DNA from 2 places in the Allobosea sp. Root670 genome. Region 2 is predicted to be linked to the other one. Evidence: predicted binding sites of a transcription regulator. Region 2 holds the regulator's gene; the other holds the start of a gene.
What was found. The regulator PhoB, encoded in region 2, activates phosphate uptake and scavenging genes when phosphate is short. The targets are predictions, from matches to a motif close to TGTCATNNANCTGTCAT.
Positions count from the first base shown of each region.

Region 1 (9,076 bases), on a different contig from region 2:
AGCTCGCGGTCGATCGTTTCATAGATCTCGCCTTCCAGCTTCTCGTCGAGCGAGGCGGTGGCCTCGTCGAGGAAGAGCCAGTCCGGCTTGCTCAGAAGGGCGCGCGCCACGGCCAGGCGCTGCTGCTCGCCGCCCGAGAGGCGCTGGCCCCAGAGGTCGACCTCGTCGAGCTTGTCAGCGAGGTGGCCGAGCTTGACCTTCTCCATGGCCGCTCGGGTCGCGGCGTCGTCATAGGCGCCTTCCTCGGCCGGATAGGCGAGCGCTGCCCTCAGCGAACCCTGCGGCAGATAAGGGCGCTGCGGCAGCAGCATGATCTGCGCCTCCGCGGGAATCCCGACCTTGCCGTCGCCGAAGGGCCAGATGCCGGCAATAGCGCGGAACAGCGTCGACTTGCCCGAGCCGGAGGGGCCGATCAGCAGCGTCGAGCGTGTCTTGCCGAGATCGAGCGCACCGAGCTTCACGATCGGCTTGCCGTTGGGCAGGAGGAGCGTGGCGTCGCGGAGATGCAGGCTCTCGTCATCAGAGGTCTCGCGGCCGAGCGCCTCCTCGCTGATCGCGCCGTGCTGCGCTTCTTCGACGGCGGTCTCGAAGGAGGTCAGGCGGTTGATCGAGGCGAGATAGGAGGCGATCGAGGAGTAGCTGTTGATGATGAAGGAGAGGGCCGTCTGCACCCGGTCGAAGGCGCCGGCGACCTGCATCATGATGCCGAGCGTGATCGTGCCCGCGAAATAGTACGGAGCAAGGATGATATAGGGCAGGACGACGCTGAGCTGGTTGTAGGACAGGGTGAAGCTGGTCAGCTTCAGCCGGCGCCAGACCAGTCGGTAGAAGTTCTCGACGATATCGCGGAAGCGCTGGGCGAGATGGCTGCGCTCTGTCGGTTCGCCGACCATCAGCGCGATCTGCTCGGAATATTCGCGCAGGCGCGCCAGCGAGAAGCGGAAATTCGCCTCGCGCTTCTCCTGCTCGAATTCGAGCCGGATCAGCGGGCGGCCGATCACATGGGTGAGCCAGGTCGCCGCCACCGCATAGAAGAATGCCACCCAGAAGATATAGCCGGGGATCGCAAGCGAGGTGCCGGGCAGGGTGAAGCTGACCTGGATATTCCAGAGGATGATCGAGAACGAGACCAGCGTGGAGACCTGCGAGAGCAGGGGCAGCGCGAAGCCGTAGGTCGAGTTGACGAAGGACCGCGTGTCCTCGGCGATACGCTGGTCGGGGTTGTCGACGCTGCCGGCAAGCGCGATCCGGTAATGCGTAGCGTGGTCGAGCCAGCGCCGCGTGTACTCGTTCGCCATGAACTGCCGCCAGCGGATCAGGATCGTGTAGTTGGCGAACAGCTCGATCAGGTTCGAGGCGACCCAGAGCACCGCCCAGACGCAGAAGACGTAGAAGAGCTGGTACCAGAACGCCGTCGCATCCTTGTTCTGCAGCGCGTCGTACATGTCGCGGTTGAAGAAGGAGAGGCGCAGCGTGATGCCGACCTGAATCTGGTTGAGGACGATCAGGAAGACGAAGAGCGAGACCGCCAGCGTGCCGAGCCTGATCTTGAACGGGCCGATCGGCCAGAGATTGGCGGTGGTGATCTGGTCGGATTCGAAATAGGGCGAGGCGATGCGCGCGATGCGCGCGATCACCGGCACGAAGGAGATCGCGTAGATCAGGATCGCGAAGACGCCGACCGTCGTCGGCAGGCTGGTCGGTATCGGTGGAACGCCAAGCGTCGCAGGCCACCAGCCGAGATGGGCTGCGATCGCGGCCGCACCGAACACCAGGTACTCGATGGCGAAGACGCCCGAGAATATCCGCAGGAAGAAGGGCAGGGCCGGCGAGCGAAATGTCACGACCGCCAGCAGCAGGCCGACGACACCCATTCCGATAAGGGCAGCCGAGCCGGCTTGCTGGCCGACGATCAGCGTGGCCGCCGCCAGCACGGCGACGAGGATGCTCAACAAGCGCATAGACGGGAATCCTGGCGGGAGACGGTGAAAGCCACGATTCGGACCATGTCGCAGCGGGAGTGGCCTTTCAATGGCGACGCGCCCGGATGAGCAAATTGTCATCTGCCGGAGAGGTCGCGGCGAGCCGTCCACGATCCAGCGGACCCTGAAGCGAAACGCCCCGGACGAGCAGGGCTCGTCCGGGGCGCAAAGCTCGAAAAGACGGGCGGTTCGACCGCCGGCCGATCACTCGGCGGCGACGATCTTGCCGGCGTCCCACTTGTACATCGAGAAGCTCGGCGAACTCAGGTCGCCGGTCTTGCCATAGGTCAGCGTGCCGATCGCGGTCTTGACCGGCATGCCGGAATGCAGGGCCTTGGCGGCGCCATTGGCATCGCCCGGCTTGCCGGCCTTCTCGATCGCGGCCTTGAGCACCTCGACCGCGGCGTAGGCGTTGAGCGTGAAGGCCTCCGGCGGGATGCCCTTCTCCTTCAGCGCTGCGACGGCCTGGGCCGAGTCGGGGTTCTTCAGCGCGTCCGTCGCGTTGGTGAAGAGCGTGCCGGTGGCACGGTCGCCGCCAATCGCCGCGAACTCGGTGTTGGAGAGGCCTTCGCCACCGATGATCGTCGCCTTGACGCCGGCGTCGGCTAGCTGGCGCGCGAGCAGGCCGCCCTCGGGATGGTAGCCGCCGAAATAGATGGCGTCGACATTCGCAGCCTTCAGGCGCGTCACGACGGCCGAGAGGTCCTTGTCGCCGGGATTGACAGTCAGGGCGATCACTTCCTTGAGCCCGCCGGCATTGATGCCCTTCTGGAAGGCGTCGGCGAGGCCCTTGCCGTAGGTGCCCTTGTCATGGACGATCGCGATCTTCGCGTCCTTGAAGTTCTTCAGGACGTAAGCGGCGGCGATGTCGGCCTGCTGGTCGTCACGGCCGCAGGTGCGGAAGACATTGGTCAGGCCGCGGGTGGTCAGCGCCGGCGAGGTCGCGGTCGGCGTCACCATCAGCACGCCGCTCTCGGAGAACACGTCCGAGACAGCCATGGCGACGCCGGAGGTCACCGGGCCGACCACGAATTTGATCTTGTCGCCGACGAGCAGGTTGGCGGAGGAGACGCCCTGCTTCGGATCGCCGGCATCGTCGGCGAGCTTCAGCACGAGCTTCTCGCCGAGCACGCCGCCATTCTTGTTGATCACGTCGACGGCGGTCTGGGCGCCATTTTTGACCTGGTCGCCATAGGCGGCGACCGGGCCGGTCAGCGGCGCGACGAGGCCGATGGTGATGTCAGCCTGCGCGGCCTGGGCGGAGAGGAACAGCGCGGCAGCGAGGGCGGCGCCGGACAGAAGTTGTGACTTTTTCATCTGCATCTCCCTACGACATGCAACTTTGGCGCGCGAACCCGACAGGGATCGCTTGCCGCCTGTATAAGCCAGGAAGCCGGCGGAAGGCACTGCCCAAGCTTTCATCAGTCCTGTCGGGAAATGCATGGCGGTGCGGCAGGCGGTATCGCGAGGCTGGACAAGGCCCCGCCCGCGCTCAGCCGCTGCGCGCCTTGCGCTGGGCTTCCAGCTCCTCTGTAACGGCGATCACGTCGAGATAATCCTCGTGCCGGGCCGGCGCATAGTGCGAGACATGGCCGTCGGTGAAGCTCTTCCAGGCCTCGGGGGCCGCCTCCTTCATCCCGTTCATGGCGGCGACGAAATCGTCCTTCAGCCCCTGCGGCAGGTTGGCACGGGTCGAGAACGGGCTCGCCGGGATCAGCGGCGAGGTCCAGATCACGCGGGTCGAGCCGGCCGGGATCATCCCGCGATCGGCGAGCCTTTGCGCGACGCCGTGCTCTGCATTGGTCTGGTGGGTCGCGACGATATCGAACTGGCCGCGCACCAGCGCCAGAACCGAATTGTCATGGCCGCCGGAGAAGACCGTGCCGCTGAAATGGGTCTTCGGGTCGATGCCCTGCTTGCGCAGGAAATAGGAGGGGAAGGCGTAGCCGGAGGTCGAGTTCGGATCGGCGAAGGCCATCACCTTGCCCTTGAGATCGGCGAGGTTCTGGTAGGGGCTCTCCGATCGCACCAGCAGCACGGAGTAATAGCCTTCCTGCCCGTGGTTATCGACATCGCGCAGCAGCGGCTGGAGCTTGTCGCCGAGCACGCGGCGGCCGAGCGCGTAGACCGCGGGGCCGAAGCGGGCGAAATCGACCTGGTCGGCGCGCATCGCCTCGACCAGGCCGGCATAGTCGGCGACCCGGAAGAAGCGCACGGGCACGCCGAGGCGCTGCGACAGGTAATCCACCATCGGCTGGGTGCGGGCGATAGCGCCGGCCTCGTTCTCGGCGGATGAGACGCCGAAGCGCACCTCCTTGATGCCCTGCCGCCAGTCCGGCGCCTGCGCGAAGGCGGGGGCGATGCTGCCGGCGGCGAGGCCGGCAAGGACGAGGCGGCGTGTGGGCATGATCATCTCTGTCGCGGTGAAGTTGAAGGCGCCTCGATGCGCGCCCGCGACGACAGCCGGATGGCCGGCGGATGACAGTGCTGTGAAACGAGAAAAGGCCCGGCTTGCGCCGGGCCTTCCGTAGTCTCGGTAGGTGGATGGATCAGAAGTCCATGCCGCCCATGCCGCCGCCGCCCATCGGAGGCATCGGGGCGTCCTTCTTCGGCTGCTCGGCAACCATCGCCTCGGTGGTGATCAGCAGGCCAGCGATCGAAGCCGCGTCCTGGATCGCCGTGCGCACGACCTTGGTCGGGTCGATGATGCCGGCCTTGACCAGATCGCCGTACTCGCCGGTCTGGGCATTGTAGCCGTAGGAGTAGTCCTTGGCCTCGAGCAGCTTGCCGATCACGACCGCGCCGTCATCGCCGGCGTTGTCGACGATCTGGCGGGCCGGAGCGGCGATCGCCTTGCGGACGATCTCGACGCCGGTCTTCTGGTCGTCGTTCTGGGTCTTGATGCCCTTGACCGAGGACAGGGCGCGCAGGAGCGCGACGCCACCGCCGGGAAGGATGCCTTCTTCGACCGCAGCGCGGGTCGCGTTCAGGGCGTCGTCGACGCGGTCCTTCTTCTCCTTGACCTCGACCTCGGTCGCGCCGCCGACGCGGATGACCGCGACGCCGCCGGCGAGCTTGGCCAGACGCTCCTGGAGCTTCTCACGGTCGTAGTCCGAGGAGGTCTCCTCGATCTGGGCCTTGATCTGGCCGACGCGAGCCTCGATGTCCTTCTTCTTGCCGGCGCCGTCGATGATCGTGGTGTTCTCCTTCTCGATGCGCACCTTCTTGGCGCGGCCGAGCATGTTGAGCGTCACGGTCTCGAGCTTGATGCCGAGGTCTTCCGAGATCATCTGGCCGGCGGTCAGGATCGAGATGTCCTCGAGCATGGCCTTGCGGCGATCACCGAAGCCCGGAGCCTTGACGGCCGCGACCTTCAGGCCGCCACGGAGCTTGTTGACGACGAGCGTGGCCAGGGCCTCGCCCTCGACGTCCTCGGCGATGATGAGCAGCGGCTTGCCGGTCTGCACCACGGCCTCGAGGATCGGCAGCATCGCCTGGAGCGAGGACAGCTTCTTCTCGAAGATCAGGATGTAGGGGTCTTCCAGCTCGGCAACCATCTTCTCCGAGTTGGTGATGAAGTACGGCGACAGGTAGCCGCGGTCGAACTGCATGCCCTCGACGACGTCGAGCTCGGTCTCGGCGGTCTTGGCTTCCTCGACGGTGATGACACCCTCGTTGCCGACCTTCTGCATGGCGGTCGAGATCATCTTGCCGACCGACTCGTCGCCGTTGGCCGAGATCGTGCCGACCTGCGCGACTTCCGCGTTCGACGTGACCTTCTTGGAGTTCTTCTTGAGGTCGGCGACGATGGCCTCGACGGCCAGGTCGATGCCGCGCTTCAGGTCCATCGGGTTCATGCCGGCCGCAACCGACTTGGCGCCTTCACGGACGATCGCCTGGGCGAGAACGGTGGCGGTGGTGGTGCCGTCGCCGGCATGGTCGTTCTGGCGCGAAGCGACTTCGCGGACCATCTGGGCGCCCATGTTCTCGAACTTGTCGGAAAGCTCGATTTCCTTGGCGACGGTGACGCCGTCCTTGGTGATGCGCGGGGCGCCGAACGACTTCTCGATCACGACGTTGCGGCCCTTCGGACCCAGCGTGACCTTCACGGCGTTGGCGAGGATATCCACGCCGCGCAGCATCTTGTCGCGGGCATCGGTGCCGAACTTGACGTCTTTAGCAGCCATGAGAGCTACTCCTTGAACTGGAAACGGAAGAGAGCGGTCAGGCGGCTATCAGCCGACGACGCCCATGATGTCGGATTCCTTCATGATCAGGAGGTCCTGACCATCGATCTTGACCTCGGTGCCCGACCACTTGCCGAACAGGACGCGGTCGCCCTTCTTGACGTCGAGGGCAACGAGCTTGCCGGCCTCGTCACGCGCGCCGGAACCGACGGCGATGACCTCGCCCTCTTGGGGCTTTTCCTTGGCGGTCTCGGGGATGATGATGCCACCCTTGGTCTTCTCTTCGCCATCCAGGCGACGGACCACGACGCGGTCATGCAAAGGACGGAACTTCATGGTTCTGTCTTCCTCTCGGTCTTATTCGTTTCGGGTGCCGCTGAAGGGCTCCCGGGGGAGGCTGTTAGCAGTCACCCGATGGGAGTGCTAACAGATGGCGGGGAGATAGGCGCGGGCGTCCGGAGAGTCAAGGAAGCGCCCCGCGATAAAGTGAACGCCGGCGGATGCGATGTCGCAGGTCGCAGCAGGCCTGCTGGCAGCAGCGCTTGAACACGCTAACATGGCGGAATGACGACGCCCTCGCCCGACCCGCGCCTCGACGCCATCGCCCGCTCCTGCGTCGCGCTGCATGTGCGCATGACCGCACGCGCCGTGACGCGGGCCTATGACGAGGCGATGCGCCCGAGCGGGCTCAAGATCACCCAGTTCGTCCTGCTCTCGGCGCTCAGCACCGGACAATGGAAATCGGTCACGGAGCTGGCGGAACGCTTCGCGCTGGAGCGGACCTCGCTGACGCGCAACCTCCAGCTTCTGGCGACTGAGGGCATGGTCGAGCCGGTCGAGTGCCGGGGGCGGGCCTCGGTCTACGCCGTGACCGAAAAGGGCAGAGCCGCGATCGAGGCCGCGATCCCCTATTGGCGCGCTGCACAGGACAAGATCGAGGGCGGTTTCGGCGAGGAGCGCTGGCGCGAAACCCGCGACGGGCTTAGGGCGCTGCGCCGGGCTGCGCGCGGCGAGCGCTGAAGTCGCGCTCACCGGTTGACCATCGCCCGACCCTATCTCTATCGTGCAGATACACGAATGGAGATCGATACGATGCGCGCTGTTGGGGTGGTGTCTCGCGAGGAACTGGTCGCGGGCGATGGCTTGAGCTTTCTGCGCGGGATCATCGCCGGCACCAATCCGGCGCCGCCCTTCGCCGACGCCATGGATTTCGAGCTGGTCGAGGCCGATGAGGGCAGGGTGGTTTTCACAGGTCAGCCCTCTGCCCGCTTCTTCAATCCGCTGGGTACGATCCATGGAGGCTGGACCGCGACGATCCTCGATTCCGCCATGGCCTGCGCCGCCCACGCGACGCTGAAGCCGGGCGAGGGCTACACCACGCTGGAGATGAAGCTGAACTATGTCCGCCCGGTCATGCCGGACAGCGGCAAGGTGCGCTGCGAAGGCAGGCTGATCCACCGCGGCGGCACGGTGATCACGACGGAAGGCAAGTTGGTTGACGCGCGGGGAAAGCTGCTCGCGCACGGCACCGAGACCTGCCTGATCTTGCAGACTAAGCCCTAGCGCCGGCTGACGGCGACGGCCCCGGCGACGATCAGCAGCGCGCCGGCATAGGTCGTGTAGAGCGGCACCTCGCCGAACACGAAGAAGCCGAGCAGGCTCGCCCAGACCAGCGCCGTGTATTCGATCGGCGCCAGGCGCGAGGCGGCCGCGTGGGCATAGGCCGAAGTCAGCGTGAGATGGCCGGCGACGCCGAGCGCTCCCGCGAAGAGATAGGCGGCGAGGTCACCGAAGCTCATCGGCACGACGGCGTACCAGGCCGGAATGGCGAGGCACAGCGCCGGCCCGCAATTCTGGAAGGCGACGATGACGGTCGGGTGCTCGCGCACGGCGATGCGCCTGAGCAGGATCAGATTGAAGGCGTAGCTGACGGCCGAGAACAGCGCGGCAGCGACGCCGAGGCTGGCCCCGCTGACATGGCCCTGCAGGCGCGGCCAGACCATGACCAGCATGCCGGCGAGCCCGAAGCCGAGCGCCTGCAGGATGCGCCTGTCGATCTTCTCCTTGAGGATCAATCCCCCGAGCAGCGCGACGAAGACCGGCGCGAGGAAAGACAGCGTCAACGCTTCCGCCAAGGGCAGCACCGAGACCGAGTAGAAGAAGCTGCCTGCCGTCAGCACGACGATCGGTACGCGCACGATATTGCCGATGAGGCTGGCGCGGGTCGGGCGTGCGGGGCGCGCGATCGCCAGCACCGCAAGGGCACAGAGCCCGCCCATCAGGAAGCGCATGAACAGCGCCACGATGAAGGAATGCTGCTGCATCTGGCCCTTGATGACCGCATCCATGGCAGTCAGCAGGGCGATGCCGAGCGCGGCCCGGAAGGCGATGGACAAGGTCATGGGCCGGGGCGCAGCCGCTTGCGGAAATGATACTCCCAGCTTTCCGAGGCATCGCCGAGATAGCGCTCGCCCGGCCAGCGCATGAAGCCGAGCTTCTCGTAGAAACGATGACCGCGGGTGAAGCGCGTGTCGGACCAGAGCGTCATCTCGGCGAAGCCGCCCTGTTCGGCGAAGTCGATCGCCCTGGCGAAGAGGGCCTGTGCCAGCCCGGCGCCCCGGAACGCGGGGTCGACATAGACCTTGGCAAGCTCGGCCGCGTTCTGCTCGGGAACCGGCACGATGCCGAGGGAGCCGGCAATGCGTCCGTCCGGTCCATCCACGATCCAGAGCATGCCGCCTTTGGCCGCGAAAGCGGTCGCGGGCCGGCGCAGCTCCGGAAGCTCCGCCTCGACGAAAACGCAGCCCGGATATTCCGCGAAGCTCGCCGCGATCAGGGCGGAGAGCGGACCGGAATCGTCGTCATGGGCAAGCCGGATGGGCGGGGTCATGACGCCTGCCTTAGGGT
Region 1 is NZ_LMJU01000001.1:735,580-744,655, reverse strand. It holds gene ASE61_RS03400 (ABC transporter ATP-binding protein/permease) at 1-1,961, opposite strand, end outside; gene ASE61_RS03395 (branched-chain amino acid ABC transporter substrate-binding protein) at 2,187-3,299, opposite strand; gene phnD (phosphate/phosphite/phosphonate ABC transporter substrate-binding protein) at 3,475-4,389, opposite strand; gene groL (chaperonin GroEL) at 4,532-6,169, opposite strand; gene groES (co-chaperone GroES) at 6,218-6,505, opposite strand; gene ASE61_RS03375 (MarR family winged helix-turn-helix transcriptional regulator) at 6,734-7,189, shown strand; gene ASE61_RS03370 (PaaI family thioesterase) at 7,262-7,732, shown strand; gene ASE61_RS03365 (DMT family transporter) at 7,729-8,571, opposite strand; gene ASE61_RS03360 (GNAT family N-acetyltransferase) at 8,568-9,059, opposite strand.
Region 1: phnD (phosphate/phosphite/phosphonate ABC transporter substrate-binding protein) is a predicted target of PhoB. The motif match lies at 4,461-4,477, and genes of this name have one in related genera.

Region 2 (9,076 bases):
GGCGCGGCCTCGAAGAACATGTCCATCAGCATGGTCTTGCCGCGGCCGACCGAGCCCCAGACATAGAGCCCCTTCGGTGCAGACGCCGTGTCCGGCTTCTTGCCGAAGAGCCAGCCGAGCGCGCTGCCCTTGCGGGCGAGCCGGCGGGCGGCGAGCGTCGCGGACAAAGCCTCGAGCTTCTTGACCACCGCGACCTGCGCGGGATCGCGCTCGATGGCGCCCGCCTCGACCAGGGCGGCATAACGGTCGGTGATCGAGGCTGACATGACGGCGGGCGCTGGCGATCCGAGGAAGACCTGACGGGGTTACGGCAGCCCTGCCGTCATCGCAAGCCCACGGAGCGAACCTCGCGCGCCGGGAACACATCGTCATTGCGAGCGAAGCAAAGCAATCCAGGGGACCGGCTCGACCCGTTCAGGCCGGCGGCCCCTGGATTGCTTCGTCGCTACGCTCCTCGCAATGACGAGGAGCGGGAAGCAGGGCTTACTTGCCCTGGTTGATCGAGACCGGCTTCACCGCATTGTTGGCGAGGCCGTACTTCTCGATCAGCTTGTCATAGGTGCCGTTCGCCTGCAGCCGGTCGAGCGCACCCTTGACCGCGTCGCGCAGCTGCGTGCCTTCCGCCGTCTTGGCGAAGGGGATGCCGGCCAGCGAATGGGTGAAAGGCTTGCCGAGCGCGATATAGGTGTTCGGCTCGAGCTTCTGGAAGTGGCTCATCGTCTCGCTGCCCTGGACGCCGCCCTGCAGGCGCTGCGTCTTGAGCTGGGTGCGGGCATCGACCGAGCCTTCGGTGCCGACCACATTGATCGCCGGCTTGCCCTTGGCAACGCAGTTCGCCTCGCTCCACTCGCCGATCTGGCGCGGCCAGTTGGTCGCGCGGCTGGCGCCGACGCTCTTGCCGCAGAGGTCCTCGGGGGTCTTGATCGTGTCCTTGAAGGCGGTGACCGTGTAGAACTGAGCACCGGAATCCATGTAGTCGATGAAGTCGGCGGTCTCGCGCCGCGCCGGCAGGTCGCTCATCCCCGCCATCACCGCGTCGACGCGGCCGGTCTGCAGCGAGGGCAGCATCTGGGCGAAGGCGGTCTCCTGCCACTCGACCTTGACGCCGAGCTCCTTGGCGATGGCCTCGCCAAGCTCGATGTCGAAGCCCGAGAGCTGGTTGGTCGCGACATCCTTGAAGGCGATCGGCGGATAGTTCGGCTGGGTCGCGATCACGATCTTGCCGGCGGTCTTGATGCGGTCCGGCAGGGCCTGGGCCTGCGCGGCGAGCGCGGTGCCGGCGAGCAGCGCGGCAACGATGGTCAAACGAAGCATGTGGTCTCTCCCTCTGGTGAACTGATCCGTCGCCGTCACTTCAGGACGGCGGCGATGAAGTCGCGCGTGCGCGCCTGGCTGGGCGCGACGAGCACGGTCTGCGGCGGGCCCTGTTCGACGATCTCGCCCTTGTCCATGAAGACGACGTCGCCTGCCACTTCGCGGGCGAAGCCGAGCTCGTGCGTGACCACGATCATCGTCATGCCGGACGCCGCGAGATCGCGCATCACGTTGAGCACCTCGCCGACGAGCTCGGGGTCGAGCGCCGAGGTCGGCTCGTCGAACAGCATCAGCTTGGGCTTCATGGCGAGCGCCCGCGCGATGGCGACGCGTTGCTGCTGCCCGCCCGAAAGCTCGCTCGGATAGGCGTCGCGCTTGTCGGCGAGGCCGACGCGCTCCAGCAGCGCCGTCGCCTCGGCGACGATCTGCTTGCGCGGCTGCTTCAGCACGGTGAGCGGCCCCTCGATGATGTTCTGCAGCGCCGTCATGTGGTTGAACAGGTTGAAGCGCTGGAACACCATGCCGGTGACGAGGCGCTGGCGCGCGATCTCGACATCGGTCAATTCGTGCAGTTCGTCGCCGACGCGGCGATAGCCGATCAATTCGCCATCGACGCGGATGGCGCCCTTGTCGATCTTCTCGAGCTGGTTGATGCAGCGCAGCAGCGTCGACTTGCCCGAGCCCGAGGGCCCGATGATGCATTGCACCGTGCCGGGCTGGATCGAGAGCGAGACGTCGTTCAGCGCCTTCAGCTCGCCGAAGATCTTGCTGACATTCGCGATCGTGACGATCGCGCTATCGGCCTTCGCCGAGTTCTCCGCCGTGCTCATGCCGTTTCCTCCTGCACCGCGGCGCGCTTGGTGCGCCGCCCTCCCCGCCCCTTCGAGAAATGGCGTTCGAGGAAATACTGTCCGATCTGCAGGATCGTCACCACGAGCAGGTACCAGCCGGCCGCGACGATCAGCAACTCGATGACCCGGGCATTGGCGTAGTAGATCGTCTGCGCGTTGCGCAGGATCTCGGCATACTGGATCACGCTCGCCACCGAGGTCAGCTTGACCATGCTGATCACCTCGTTGCCGACCGGCGGGATGATGACGCGCATCGCCTGCGGCAGCACGATCCGGCGCAAGGTCGTCAGCCGGGTCATGCCGATCGCCTTGGCGGCCTCGGTCTGCCCGGTATCGACGGAGAGAATGCCGCCGCGCACGACTTCGGCGGTATAGGCGCCCTGGTTCATGCCGAGCCCGAGCAGCGTCGCCATGAACGGCCCGATGATGTCGATCGTGCGCCAGGAGAACAGGCCGGGGATGCCGATGGTCGGAAAGACCAGCGCCAGGTTGAACCAGATCAGCAGCTGCAGCAGCAGCGGCGTGCCGCGGAAGAACCAGATGTAGAACAGCGCCGCGCTGCGCAGCACCGGGTTCGGCGACATGTACATGATCGCGAAGATCACCCCGAGCACGATGCCCAGCGTCATCGCGCAGACCGTCATGATCAGCGTGTTGCCGAGACCGGCGATGATCGCCGGCGCGGTGAAGAACTGCCGGACCACCGGCCAGGCGATGTCACCTTCGACGAAGGCCATCACGATCCAGGCGAGGATCGCGAGGATGATCACTGACGCGACCCAGCGCCCGTAGAAGCGCCGCGGCACGATCCTGAGATGCGAGACCGCAGCGAGATCGCGGCTGCTGATCGGCGAGGTGGCGTCGCTCATCGCTTCGTCTCCCGGCTCCAGGTTTCGAGAGCGGCGAGCTTGCCACGGAAGCGCGCGATCTGCTCGCGCACCCGCTCTGGCGCCGTGCCGCCATGGCCGCTGCGCGCGGCGACCGCGGCATCGAGCGTCAACTGGTCGAGCACGCCGGCATCGAGGCGCGGATCGACCGCCCGGAGGTCGACGGCATCGAGCGTTTCAAGCTCGCGGCCCATCTCCTCGCAATAGCGCACCAGCGCACCGGTGATCTCATGCGCTTCGGCGAAGGGCACGCCATTGCGAGCGAGATGATCGGCCACCTCGGTCGCCAGCGCGAAGCCGGAGCCGGCCTGCGCCCGCATCGTCGCGACATCGGCGCTCATGCTGGCGATCAGCCCGGCGAAGGCCGGCAGCACCTCCTCCAGCACGTCGACGGCGTCGAAACCGGTGCGCTTGTCCTCCGCGAGGTCGCGGTTATAGGACAGCGGCAGCCCCTTCAGCGCGCCGAGCATGGTGACGAGATCGCCGGTCAATCGCGCCGCCCGGCCGCGCGAGATCTCGGCGATATCCGGGTTCTTCTTCTGCGGCATGATCGACGAGCCGGTCGCGAAGGCGTCATCCAGCGTCACCCAGGCGAATTGCCGGGAGGTCCACAGCGTCACCTCCTCCGCGAGCCGCGACAGGTTCGTCGCCAGCATCGCCGCGACGAACAGGAACTCGGCGACATGGTCGCGCGCGCCGACCGCATCGACCGAATTCTCGAACGGCCCGTCATAGCCGAGCGCCTTGGCGCTGAGCTCCGGATTGAGCGTGATCGCCGAACCGGCGAGCGCCGCCGCCCCGAGCGGGGACTGGCCGGAGCGCTTCTCCCAGTCGGTCAGGCGCGAGGCATCGCGCATCAACACCTGCCCATGCGCCATCAGCCAGTGGCCGAAAGTGACGGGCTGCGCGCTCTGGAGATGGGTGAAGCCGGGGCAGACCGACGCCGCATGCTCGTCCGCCTGGTCGGCGATCGCGGTCAGCAGTTCCGCCAGCATGCCGGCGAGCGTGCGCGACTTGCTCCGCAGATAGAGCTTGAGATTGTTCGCCGCCTGATCGTTGCGCGAGCGTCCGGCTCGGAGCTTGGCGCCGGTCGAGCCGACGCGCTCGGTCAGGATGCGCTCGATGAAGGTATGCACGTCCTCGTCATCGGGCCCGGGCGCGATCCGCCCCTCGACCGTATCGCGGGCGATCCCGTCGAGCGCGGTCAGGATGGCCTGGAGTTCCTCGGCAGTCAGCAGGCCGGCCCGTCCGAGCTCGGCCGCATGCGCCTTGCCGCCCGCGACATCCTGCGGCACCAGCCTTGCGTGTTCGCCGGCGGCGCTCGACAGCTTCATCAGCCGCGGGTCCGGCGGCTTGCGGAAGCGGCCGCCCCAGAGTCGGGTCGTCTGGTTCATGATCTCATTCCTCCCGTTGAGGAAGAATGGCCTCTTGACCGAGAGGCCGGCAAACGAAACGATCTCCGCCGAGATAGTCCAAAAAGGAATACCCCATGGCGGCCAGCCGGCCACCCCCGTCAGCCGCGGCGCTGAGGGCGTTCGCGACGGTCGCAAGGCTGGGCTCGACGGCCCGTGCCGCCCTCGCGGTCAACCTGACCCAGAGCGCCGTCTCCAAGCAGATCCTCTCGCTGGAGCACCATCTCGGCACGGTGCTGTTCGACCGCAGCCCGCTCGGCCTCAAGCTCACCGAAGCCGGCGCGATCTACCTGCCCTATGCGGAAGCCGCGCTGGAGCAGATGGAACGCGGCGCCAGGCGTCTTGCGGAGCGCAGCGCCATCGCCCGGCCGATCCGCCTGCATATGGTCGCGATCGCCGGCGAACGCTGGCTGATGGCGCGCTTTCCGGCCTTCGCCGAGGCCCATCCCGGCGTCGACGTGCAGTTCACCAATTATGTCAGCGAGAGCGAGACCGAGGAGCCGGATATCGAGATCGCCCATGGCGTCCCGCCCTGGCCTGGAAAGGAGGCGCATTTCCTCTTCGGCCGCGATGTCGCGCTCGTCGCCGCGCCGAGCCTGATCGAGCGGATGGGCGGTTTCCGCCGCGCCGCCGATATCCAGAAGATGACCCTGCTGCAGCACTACCAGATGCCGGCCTTCTGGGCCGAGTTCACCGAAGCCCATGACCTGCGCGGCGCGGTGCCGGAGCATACCGTGCGCTACGGCTATTATTCCGTGATCACCAGCGCCGCCGTCGCCGGCCTCGGCCTCGCGCTGGCGCCACGCTGCTACGTCGCCGACGAGTTGGCCTCCGGCGCGCTCGTCAATCCGCTGGGGCTCGGCTTCACCAGCGCCACCGGCTGCTGGCTGACGCGGCCGCTCGACCAGCCGCCGCGGCCGGGGCTGGATGCCTTCATCGCCTGGCTGCGGGCCGAGGCCGAGAGCTTCGACGCAGCGACGCGCGCGCCGCCCCCTTACGTCTGACCGGACCCGGCGAAACCTCCCCCTCGCCTGCGCGTTGTCACCCGAGGAGGAGGAGCCATGCTCACCATTCTGCCAGCCCCGGACCATGTCGCCGCCTATCGGCTGTCGCAGACGCTCACGGCTGAGGATCTCGACGCCATCATGGCCGATATCGACGCCCGGCTCGAACGTCACGAGAAGCTCGGCATCCTCGCCGACATGACCGATTTCACCGACATGACGCTGGCCGCGGCCTGGAAGGACGCGCGCTACAGCCTCGGCAAGCTCTGGGAGCTCAGGCGCTTCCCCAAGGAAGCCGTGATCACCGACAAGGGCTGGCTCGCCGGCTTCGTCGATCTGCTCGACCCGGCGATCCCCTTCGTCAAGGTCCGCGCCTTCAAGCCCGAGGACTATGACAAGGCCCTGACCTGGGCCGGCGATATCGAGGGCGGCCCGAACGCCTGAGGCTTACGCGGCGCCGCTGCGCGCGAAGGTCTCGTCGAAGGCGTAACCCGCGCCGCGCACGGTGCGCAGCGGGTCTTTGGCGTCGCCCGGCGTGATCGCCTTGCGCAGCCGCCCGACATGGACGTCGACCGTGCGCTCGTCGATATAGACGTCGCGACCCCAGACAGCGTCGAGGAGCTGGGCGCGCGAATAGACCCGGCCCGGCGCCTGCATCAGGAATTCCAGCAGGCGGAACTCGGTCGGGCCGAGATGCAGTTCGCTCCCGGCGCGCCGGACGCGGCGCGTCGTGCGGTCGAGTTCGAGATCGCCGGCCGCGAGCAACCCTGCGACATGGCCAGGCTTCGCTCTGCGAAGAAGCGCCTGGATGCGGGCGATCAGCTCCGGCAGCGAGAACGGCTTCACGACATAGTCGTCGGCGCCGGTCGCAAGCCCGCGCACGCGCTCGGTCTCCTCGCCGCGCGCCGTCAGCATGATGATCGGCACGCGCTCGGTGTCTCGGCGCGAGCGCAGGCGCCGGCAGAGCTCGATGCCGGAGAGACCCGGCAGCATCCAGTCGAGCAGGACCAGATCAGGCGTGGAATCGCGCAGATGCAGCTCGGCGTCATCCCCGCGCGCGACGCTGTCGACCTCGAAGCCCTCGGCTTCGAGGTTGTAGCGCAGCAGCAGGGTGAGCGGCTCCTCGTCCTCGACGATCAGGATACGTGCGGCCATGATGGCTTTGACCTCAGCTTCCCGTCACCGCTTCGACCTCGATATTGGTCGTGTCGAGCTTCGGCCGGTTCACGTCGAGGGAATCGCCGGTGACGAGGTAATGGATCGTCTCGGCGATATTGGTGGTGTGGTCGCCGATGCGCTCGATGTTCTTGGCGCAGAACAGCAGATGCGTGCAGAAGGTGATGTTGCGCGGATCTTCCATCATATAGGTCAGGAGTTCGCGGAACAGCGAGGTATAGAGCGCGTCGATCTCGTCGTCGCGCTTCCAGACCTCGAGCGCCTTCTGCTCGTTGGTCGCGGCATAGGCGTCGAGCACGTCCTTGAGCTGGGCCTGCACGAGGCGGCTGATATGCTCGAGGCCGACGACCGCGCGATGCGGCGGCTGGAACTGCCCGGCGATGGCGACGGCGCGCTTGGCGATGTTCTTGGCGAGATCGCCAACGCGCTCGATGTCGGAGGCGAGGCGGATCGCCGAGATCAGCTCGCGCAGGTCCTGCGCCAGCGGCTGGCGCCGGGCGATGGTGAGCACGGCCTTCTCCTCGACCTCGCGCTGGAGATTGTCGAGGCGCTGGTCGGCCGAGATGATCTTCTGAGCGAGCGCGGTGTCGCGACGAACGAGCGCGACGGTCGAGTCGCCCAGCATGCGCTCGGCCATGCCGCCCATTTCAGCGAGGCTGCGGCGGATGCCTTCGAGATCGGTGTCGTAGGAGCGGACGATGTGGTCGGTCATAGGGGTGTCCTCCTCGTCGCCGCTTAGCCGAAACGGCCGGTGACGTAGTCCTGGGTCTGCTTCTTGGCCGGGTTCATGAAGATCGTGTTGGTCGGCGCGAACTCGATGACCTCGCCGAGATACATGAACGCCGTGTACTGCGAGATGCGCGCCGCCTGCTGCATGTTGTGCGTGACGATGGCGATGGTGAAATCGCTCTTGAGCTGCTCCAGCAGGTCCTCGATCTTGCCGGTCGAGATCGGGTCGAGCGCCGAGGTCGGCTCGTCGAACAGGATCACTTCCGGCTTCTGCGCGATGGTGCGCGCGATGCAGAGGCGCTGCTGCTGGCCGCCGGAGAGGCCCATGCCGGAGCTCTTCAGCTTGTCCTTGACCTCGTCCCAGAGCGCGGCGCGGCGCAGCGCGCCCTCGACACGGTCGTCGAGCTCGGATTTCGGCGGCTTCTCGTAGAGGCGGATGCCGAAGGCGACGTTGTCGTAGATCGACATCGGGAACGGCGTCGGCTTCTGGAACACCATCCCGACGCGCGAGCGCAATTCGTTCACGTCGACGTCGTTCGAGATGATGTTGCGGCCGTCGAGCATGATCTGCCCTTCCGCGCGCTGCTGCGGATAGAGCGAGTAGATCCGGTTGAAGATGCGCAGCAGGGTCGACTTGCCGCAGCCGGACGGGCCGATCAGCGCCGTGACGTGACGATCACGGAAGTCGAGATTGATGTTCTTCAGCGCCTTGTGCTCGCCGTAGTAGAAATCGAGGTTCTTCACCGCGATCCGGACGGGCGCCTCGGCATCGAGCGACTGGGGGGAGAGTTCAAGGGTCGAAAGCATCGACTTAGGTCCTCAAGGTCGGTCGCGACCGGGTTGGTTTCAGGCTCACTTGCTGCCGGCGACGATGCGCCGGGCAACGATCGAGAGCACGAGGATCGAGACGGTGATGATGAGCGAGCCGGCCCAGGCGAGCTGCTGCCAGTTCTCGTAAGGGGCGGAGGCGAACTGGTAGATCGTTACCGGCAGGTTGGAGACGCCGCCGGTGAGCGTCGGCGAGAACCAGAAATTGTTGTTGAGCGCGGTGAAGAGCAGCGGCGCCGTCTCGCCGGCGATGCGGGCGAGCGCCAAGAGGATGCCGGTGACCATGCCGGCCTTGGCCGCGCGCCAGGTCACCGATGTGATCACGACGGAAGGCGGCGCGCCGAGCGCGGCGCCAGCCTCGCGCAAGGGACCGGGCACGAGGTTCAGCATGTCCTCGGTGGTGCGCACGATCACCGGGATCGCGATGATGCCGAGCGCGACGCCGCCGGCCCAGCCGGAATAGCCGCGGAACGGCTCGACCAGGATGACGTAGACGAACAGGCCGATCAGGATCGACGGCGCCGAGAGCAGGATGTCGTTGATGAAGCGGATCAGGTTGGCGAGCTGCGAGCCGCGGCCGTATTCCGCGAGCCAGGTCCCGGCGAGCACGCCGATCGGCGTGGCGATGGCGATGCCGAGGAAGGTCAGCACGAAGGATCCCACGATGGCATTGGCGAGGCCGCCGCCTTCCGTACCGGGGCCGGGCGTGACCGCGGTGAAGGTGGCGAGCGAAAGCCCGCCGAGGCCCTTCACCACGAGCATGCCGAGGATCCAGAACAGCACGAAGATGGCGATGAAGGTGAAGCCGGTGGCGATGATCTTCATCAGCCGGTCGGCGGTGCGACGGGACTGGCGCACGCGGCCCCAGGGCTGAT
Region 2 is NZ_LMJU01000017.1:480,135-489,210, forward strand. It holds gene zapE (cell division protein ZapE) at 1-266, opposite strand, end outside; gene ASE61_RS20300 (ABC transporter substrate-binding protein) at 484-1,314, opposite strand; gene ASE61_RS20305 (amino acid ABC transporter ATP-binding protein) at 1,350-2,144, opposite strand; gene ASE61_RS20310 (amino acid ABC transporter permease) at 2,141-3,034, opposite strand; gene argH (argininosuccinate lyase) at 3,031-4,446, opposite strand; gene ASE61_RS20320 (LysR family transcriptional regulator) at 4,542-5,468, shown strand; gene ASE61_RS20325 (STAS/SEC14 domain-containing protein) at 5,526-5,912, shown strand; gene phoB (phosphate regulon transcriptional regulator PhoB) at 5,916-6,623, opposite strand; gene phoU (phosphate signaling complex protein PhoU) at 6,637-7,356, opposite strand; gene pstB (phosphate ABC transporter ATP-binding protein PstB) at 7,380-8,180, opposite strand; gene pstA (phosphate ABC transporter permease PstA) at 8,226-9,076, opposite strand, start outside.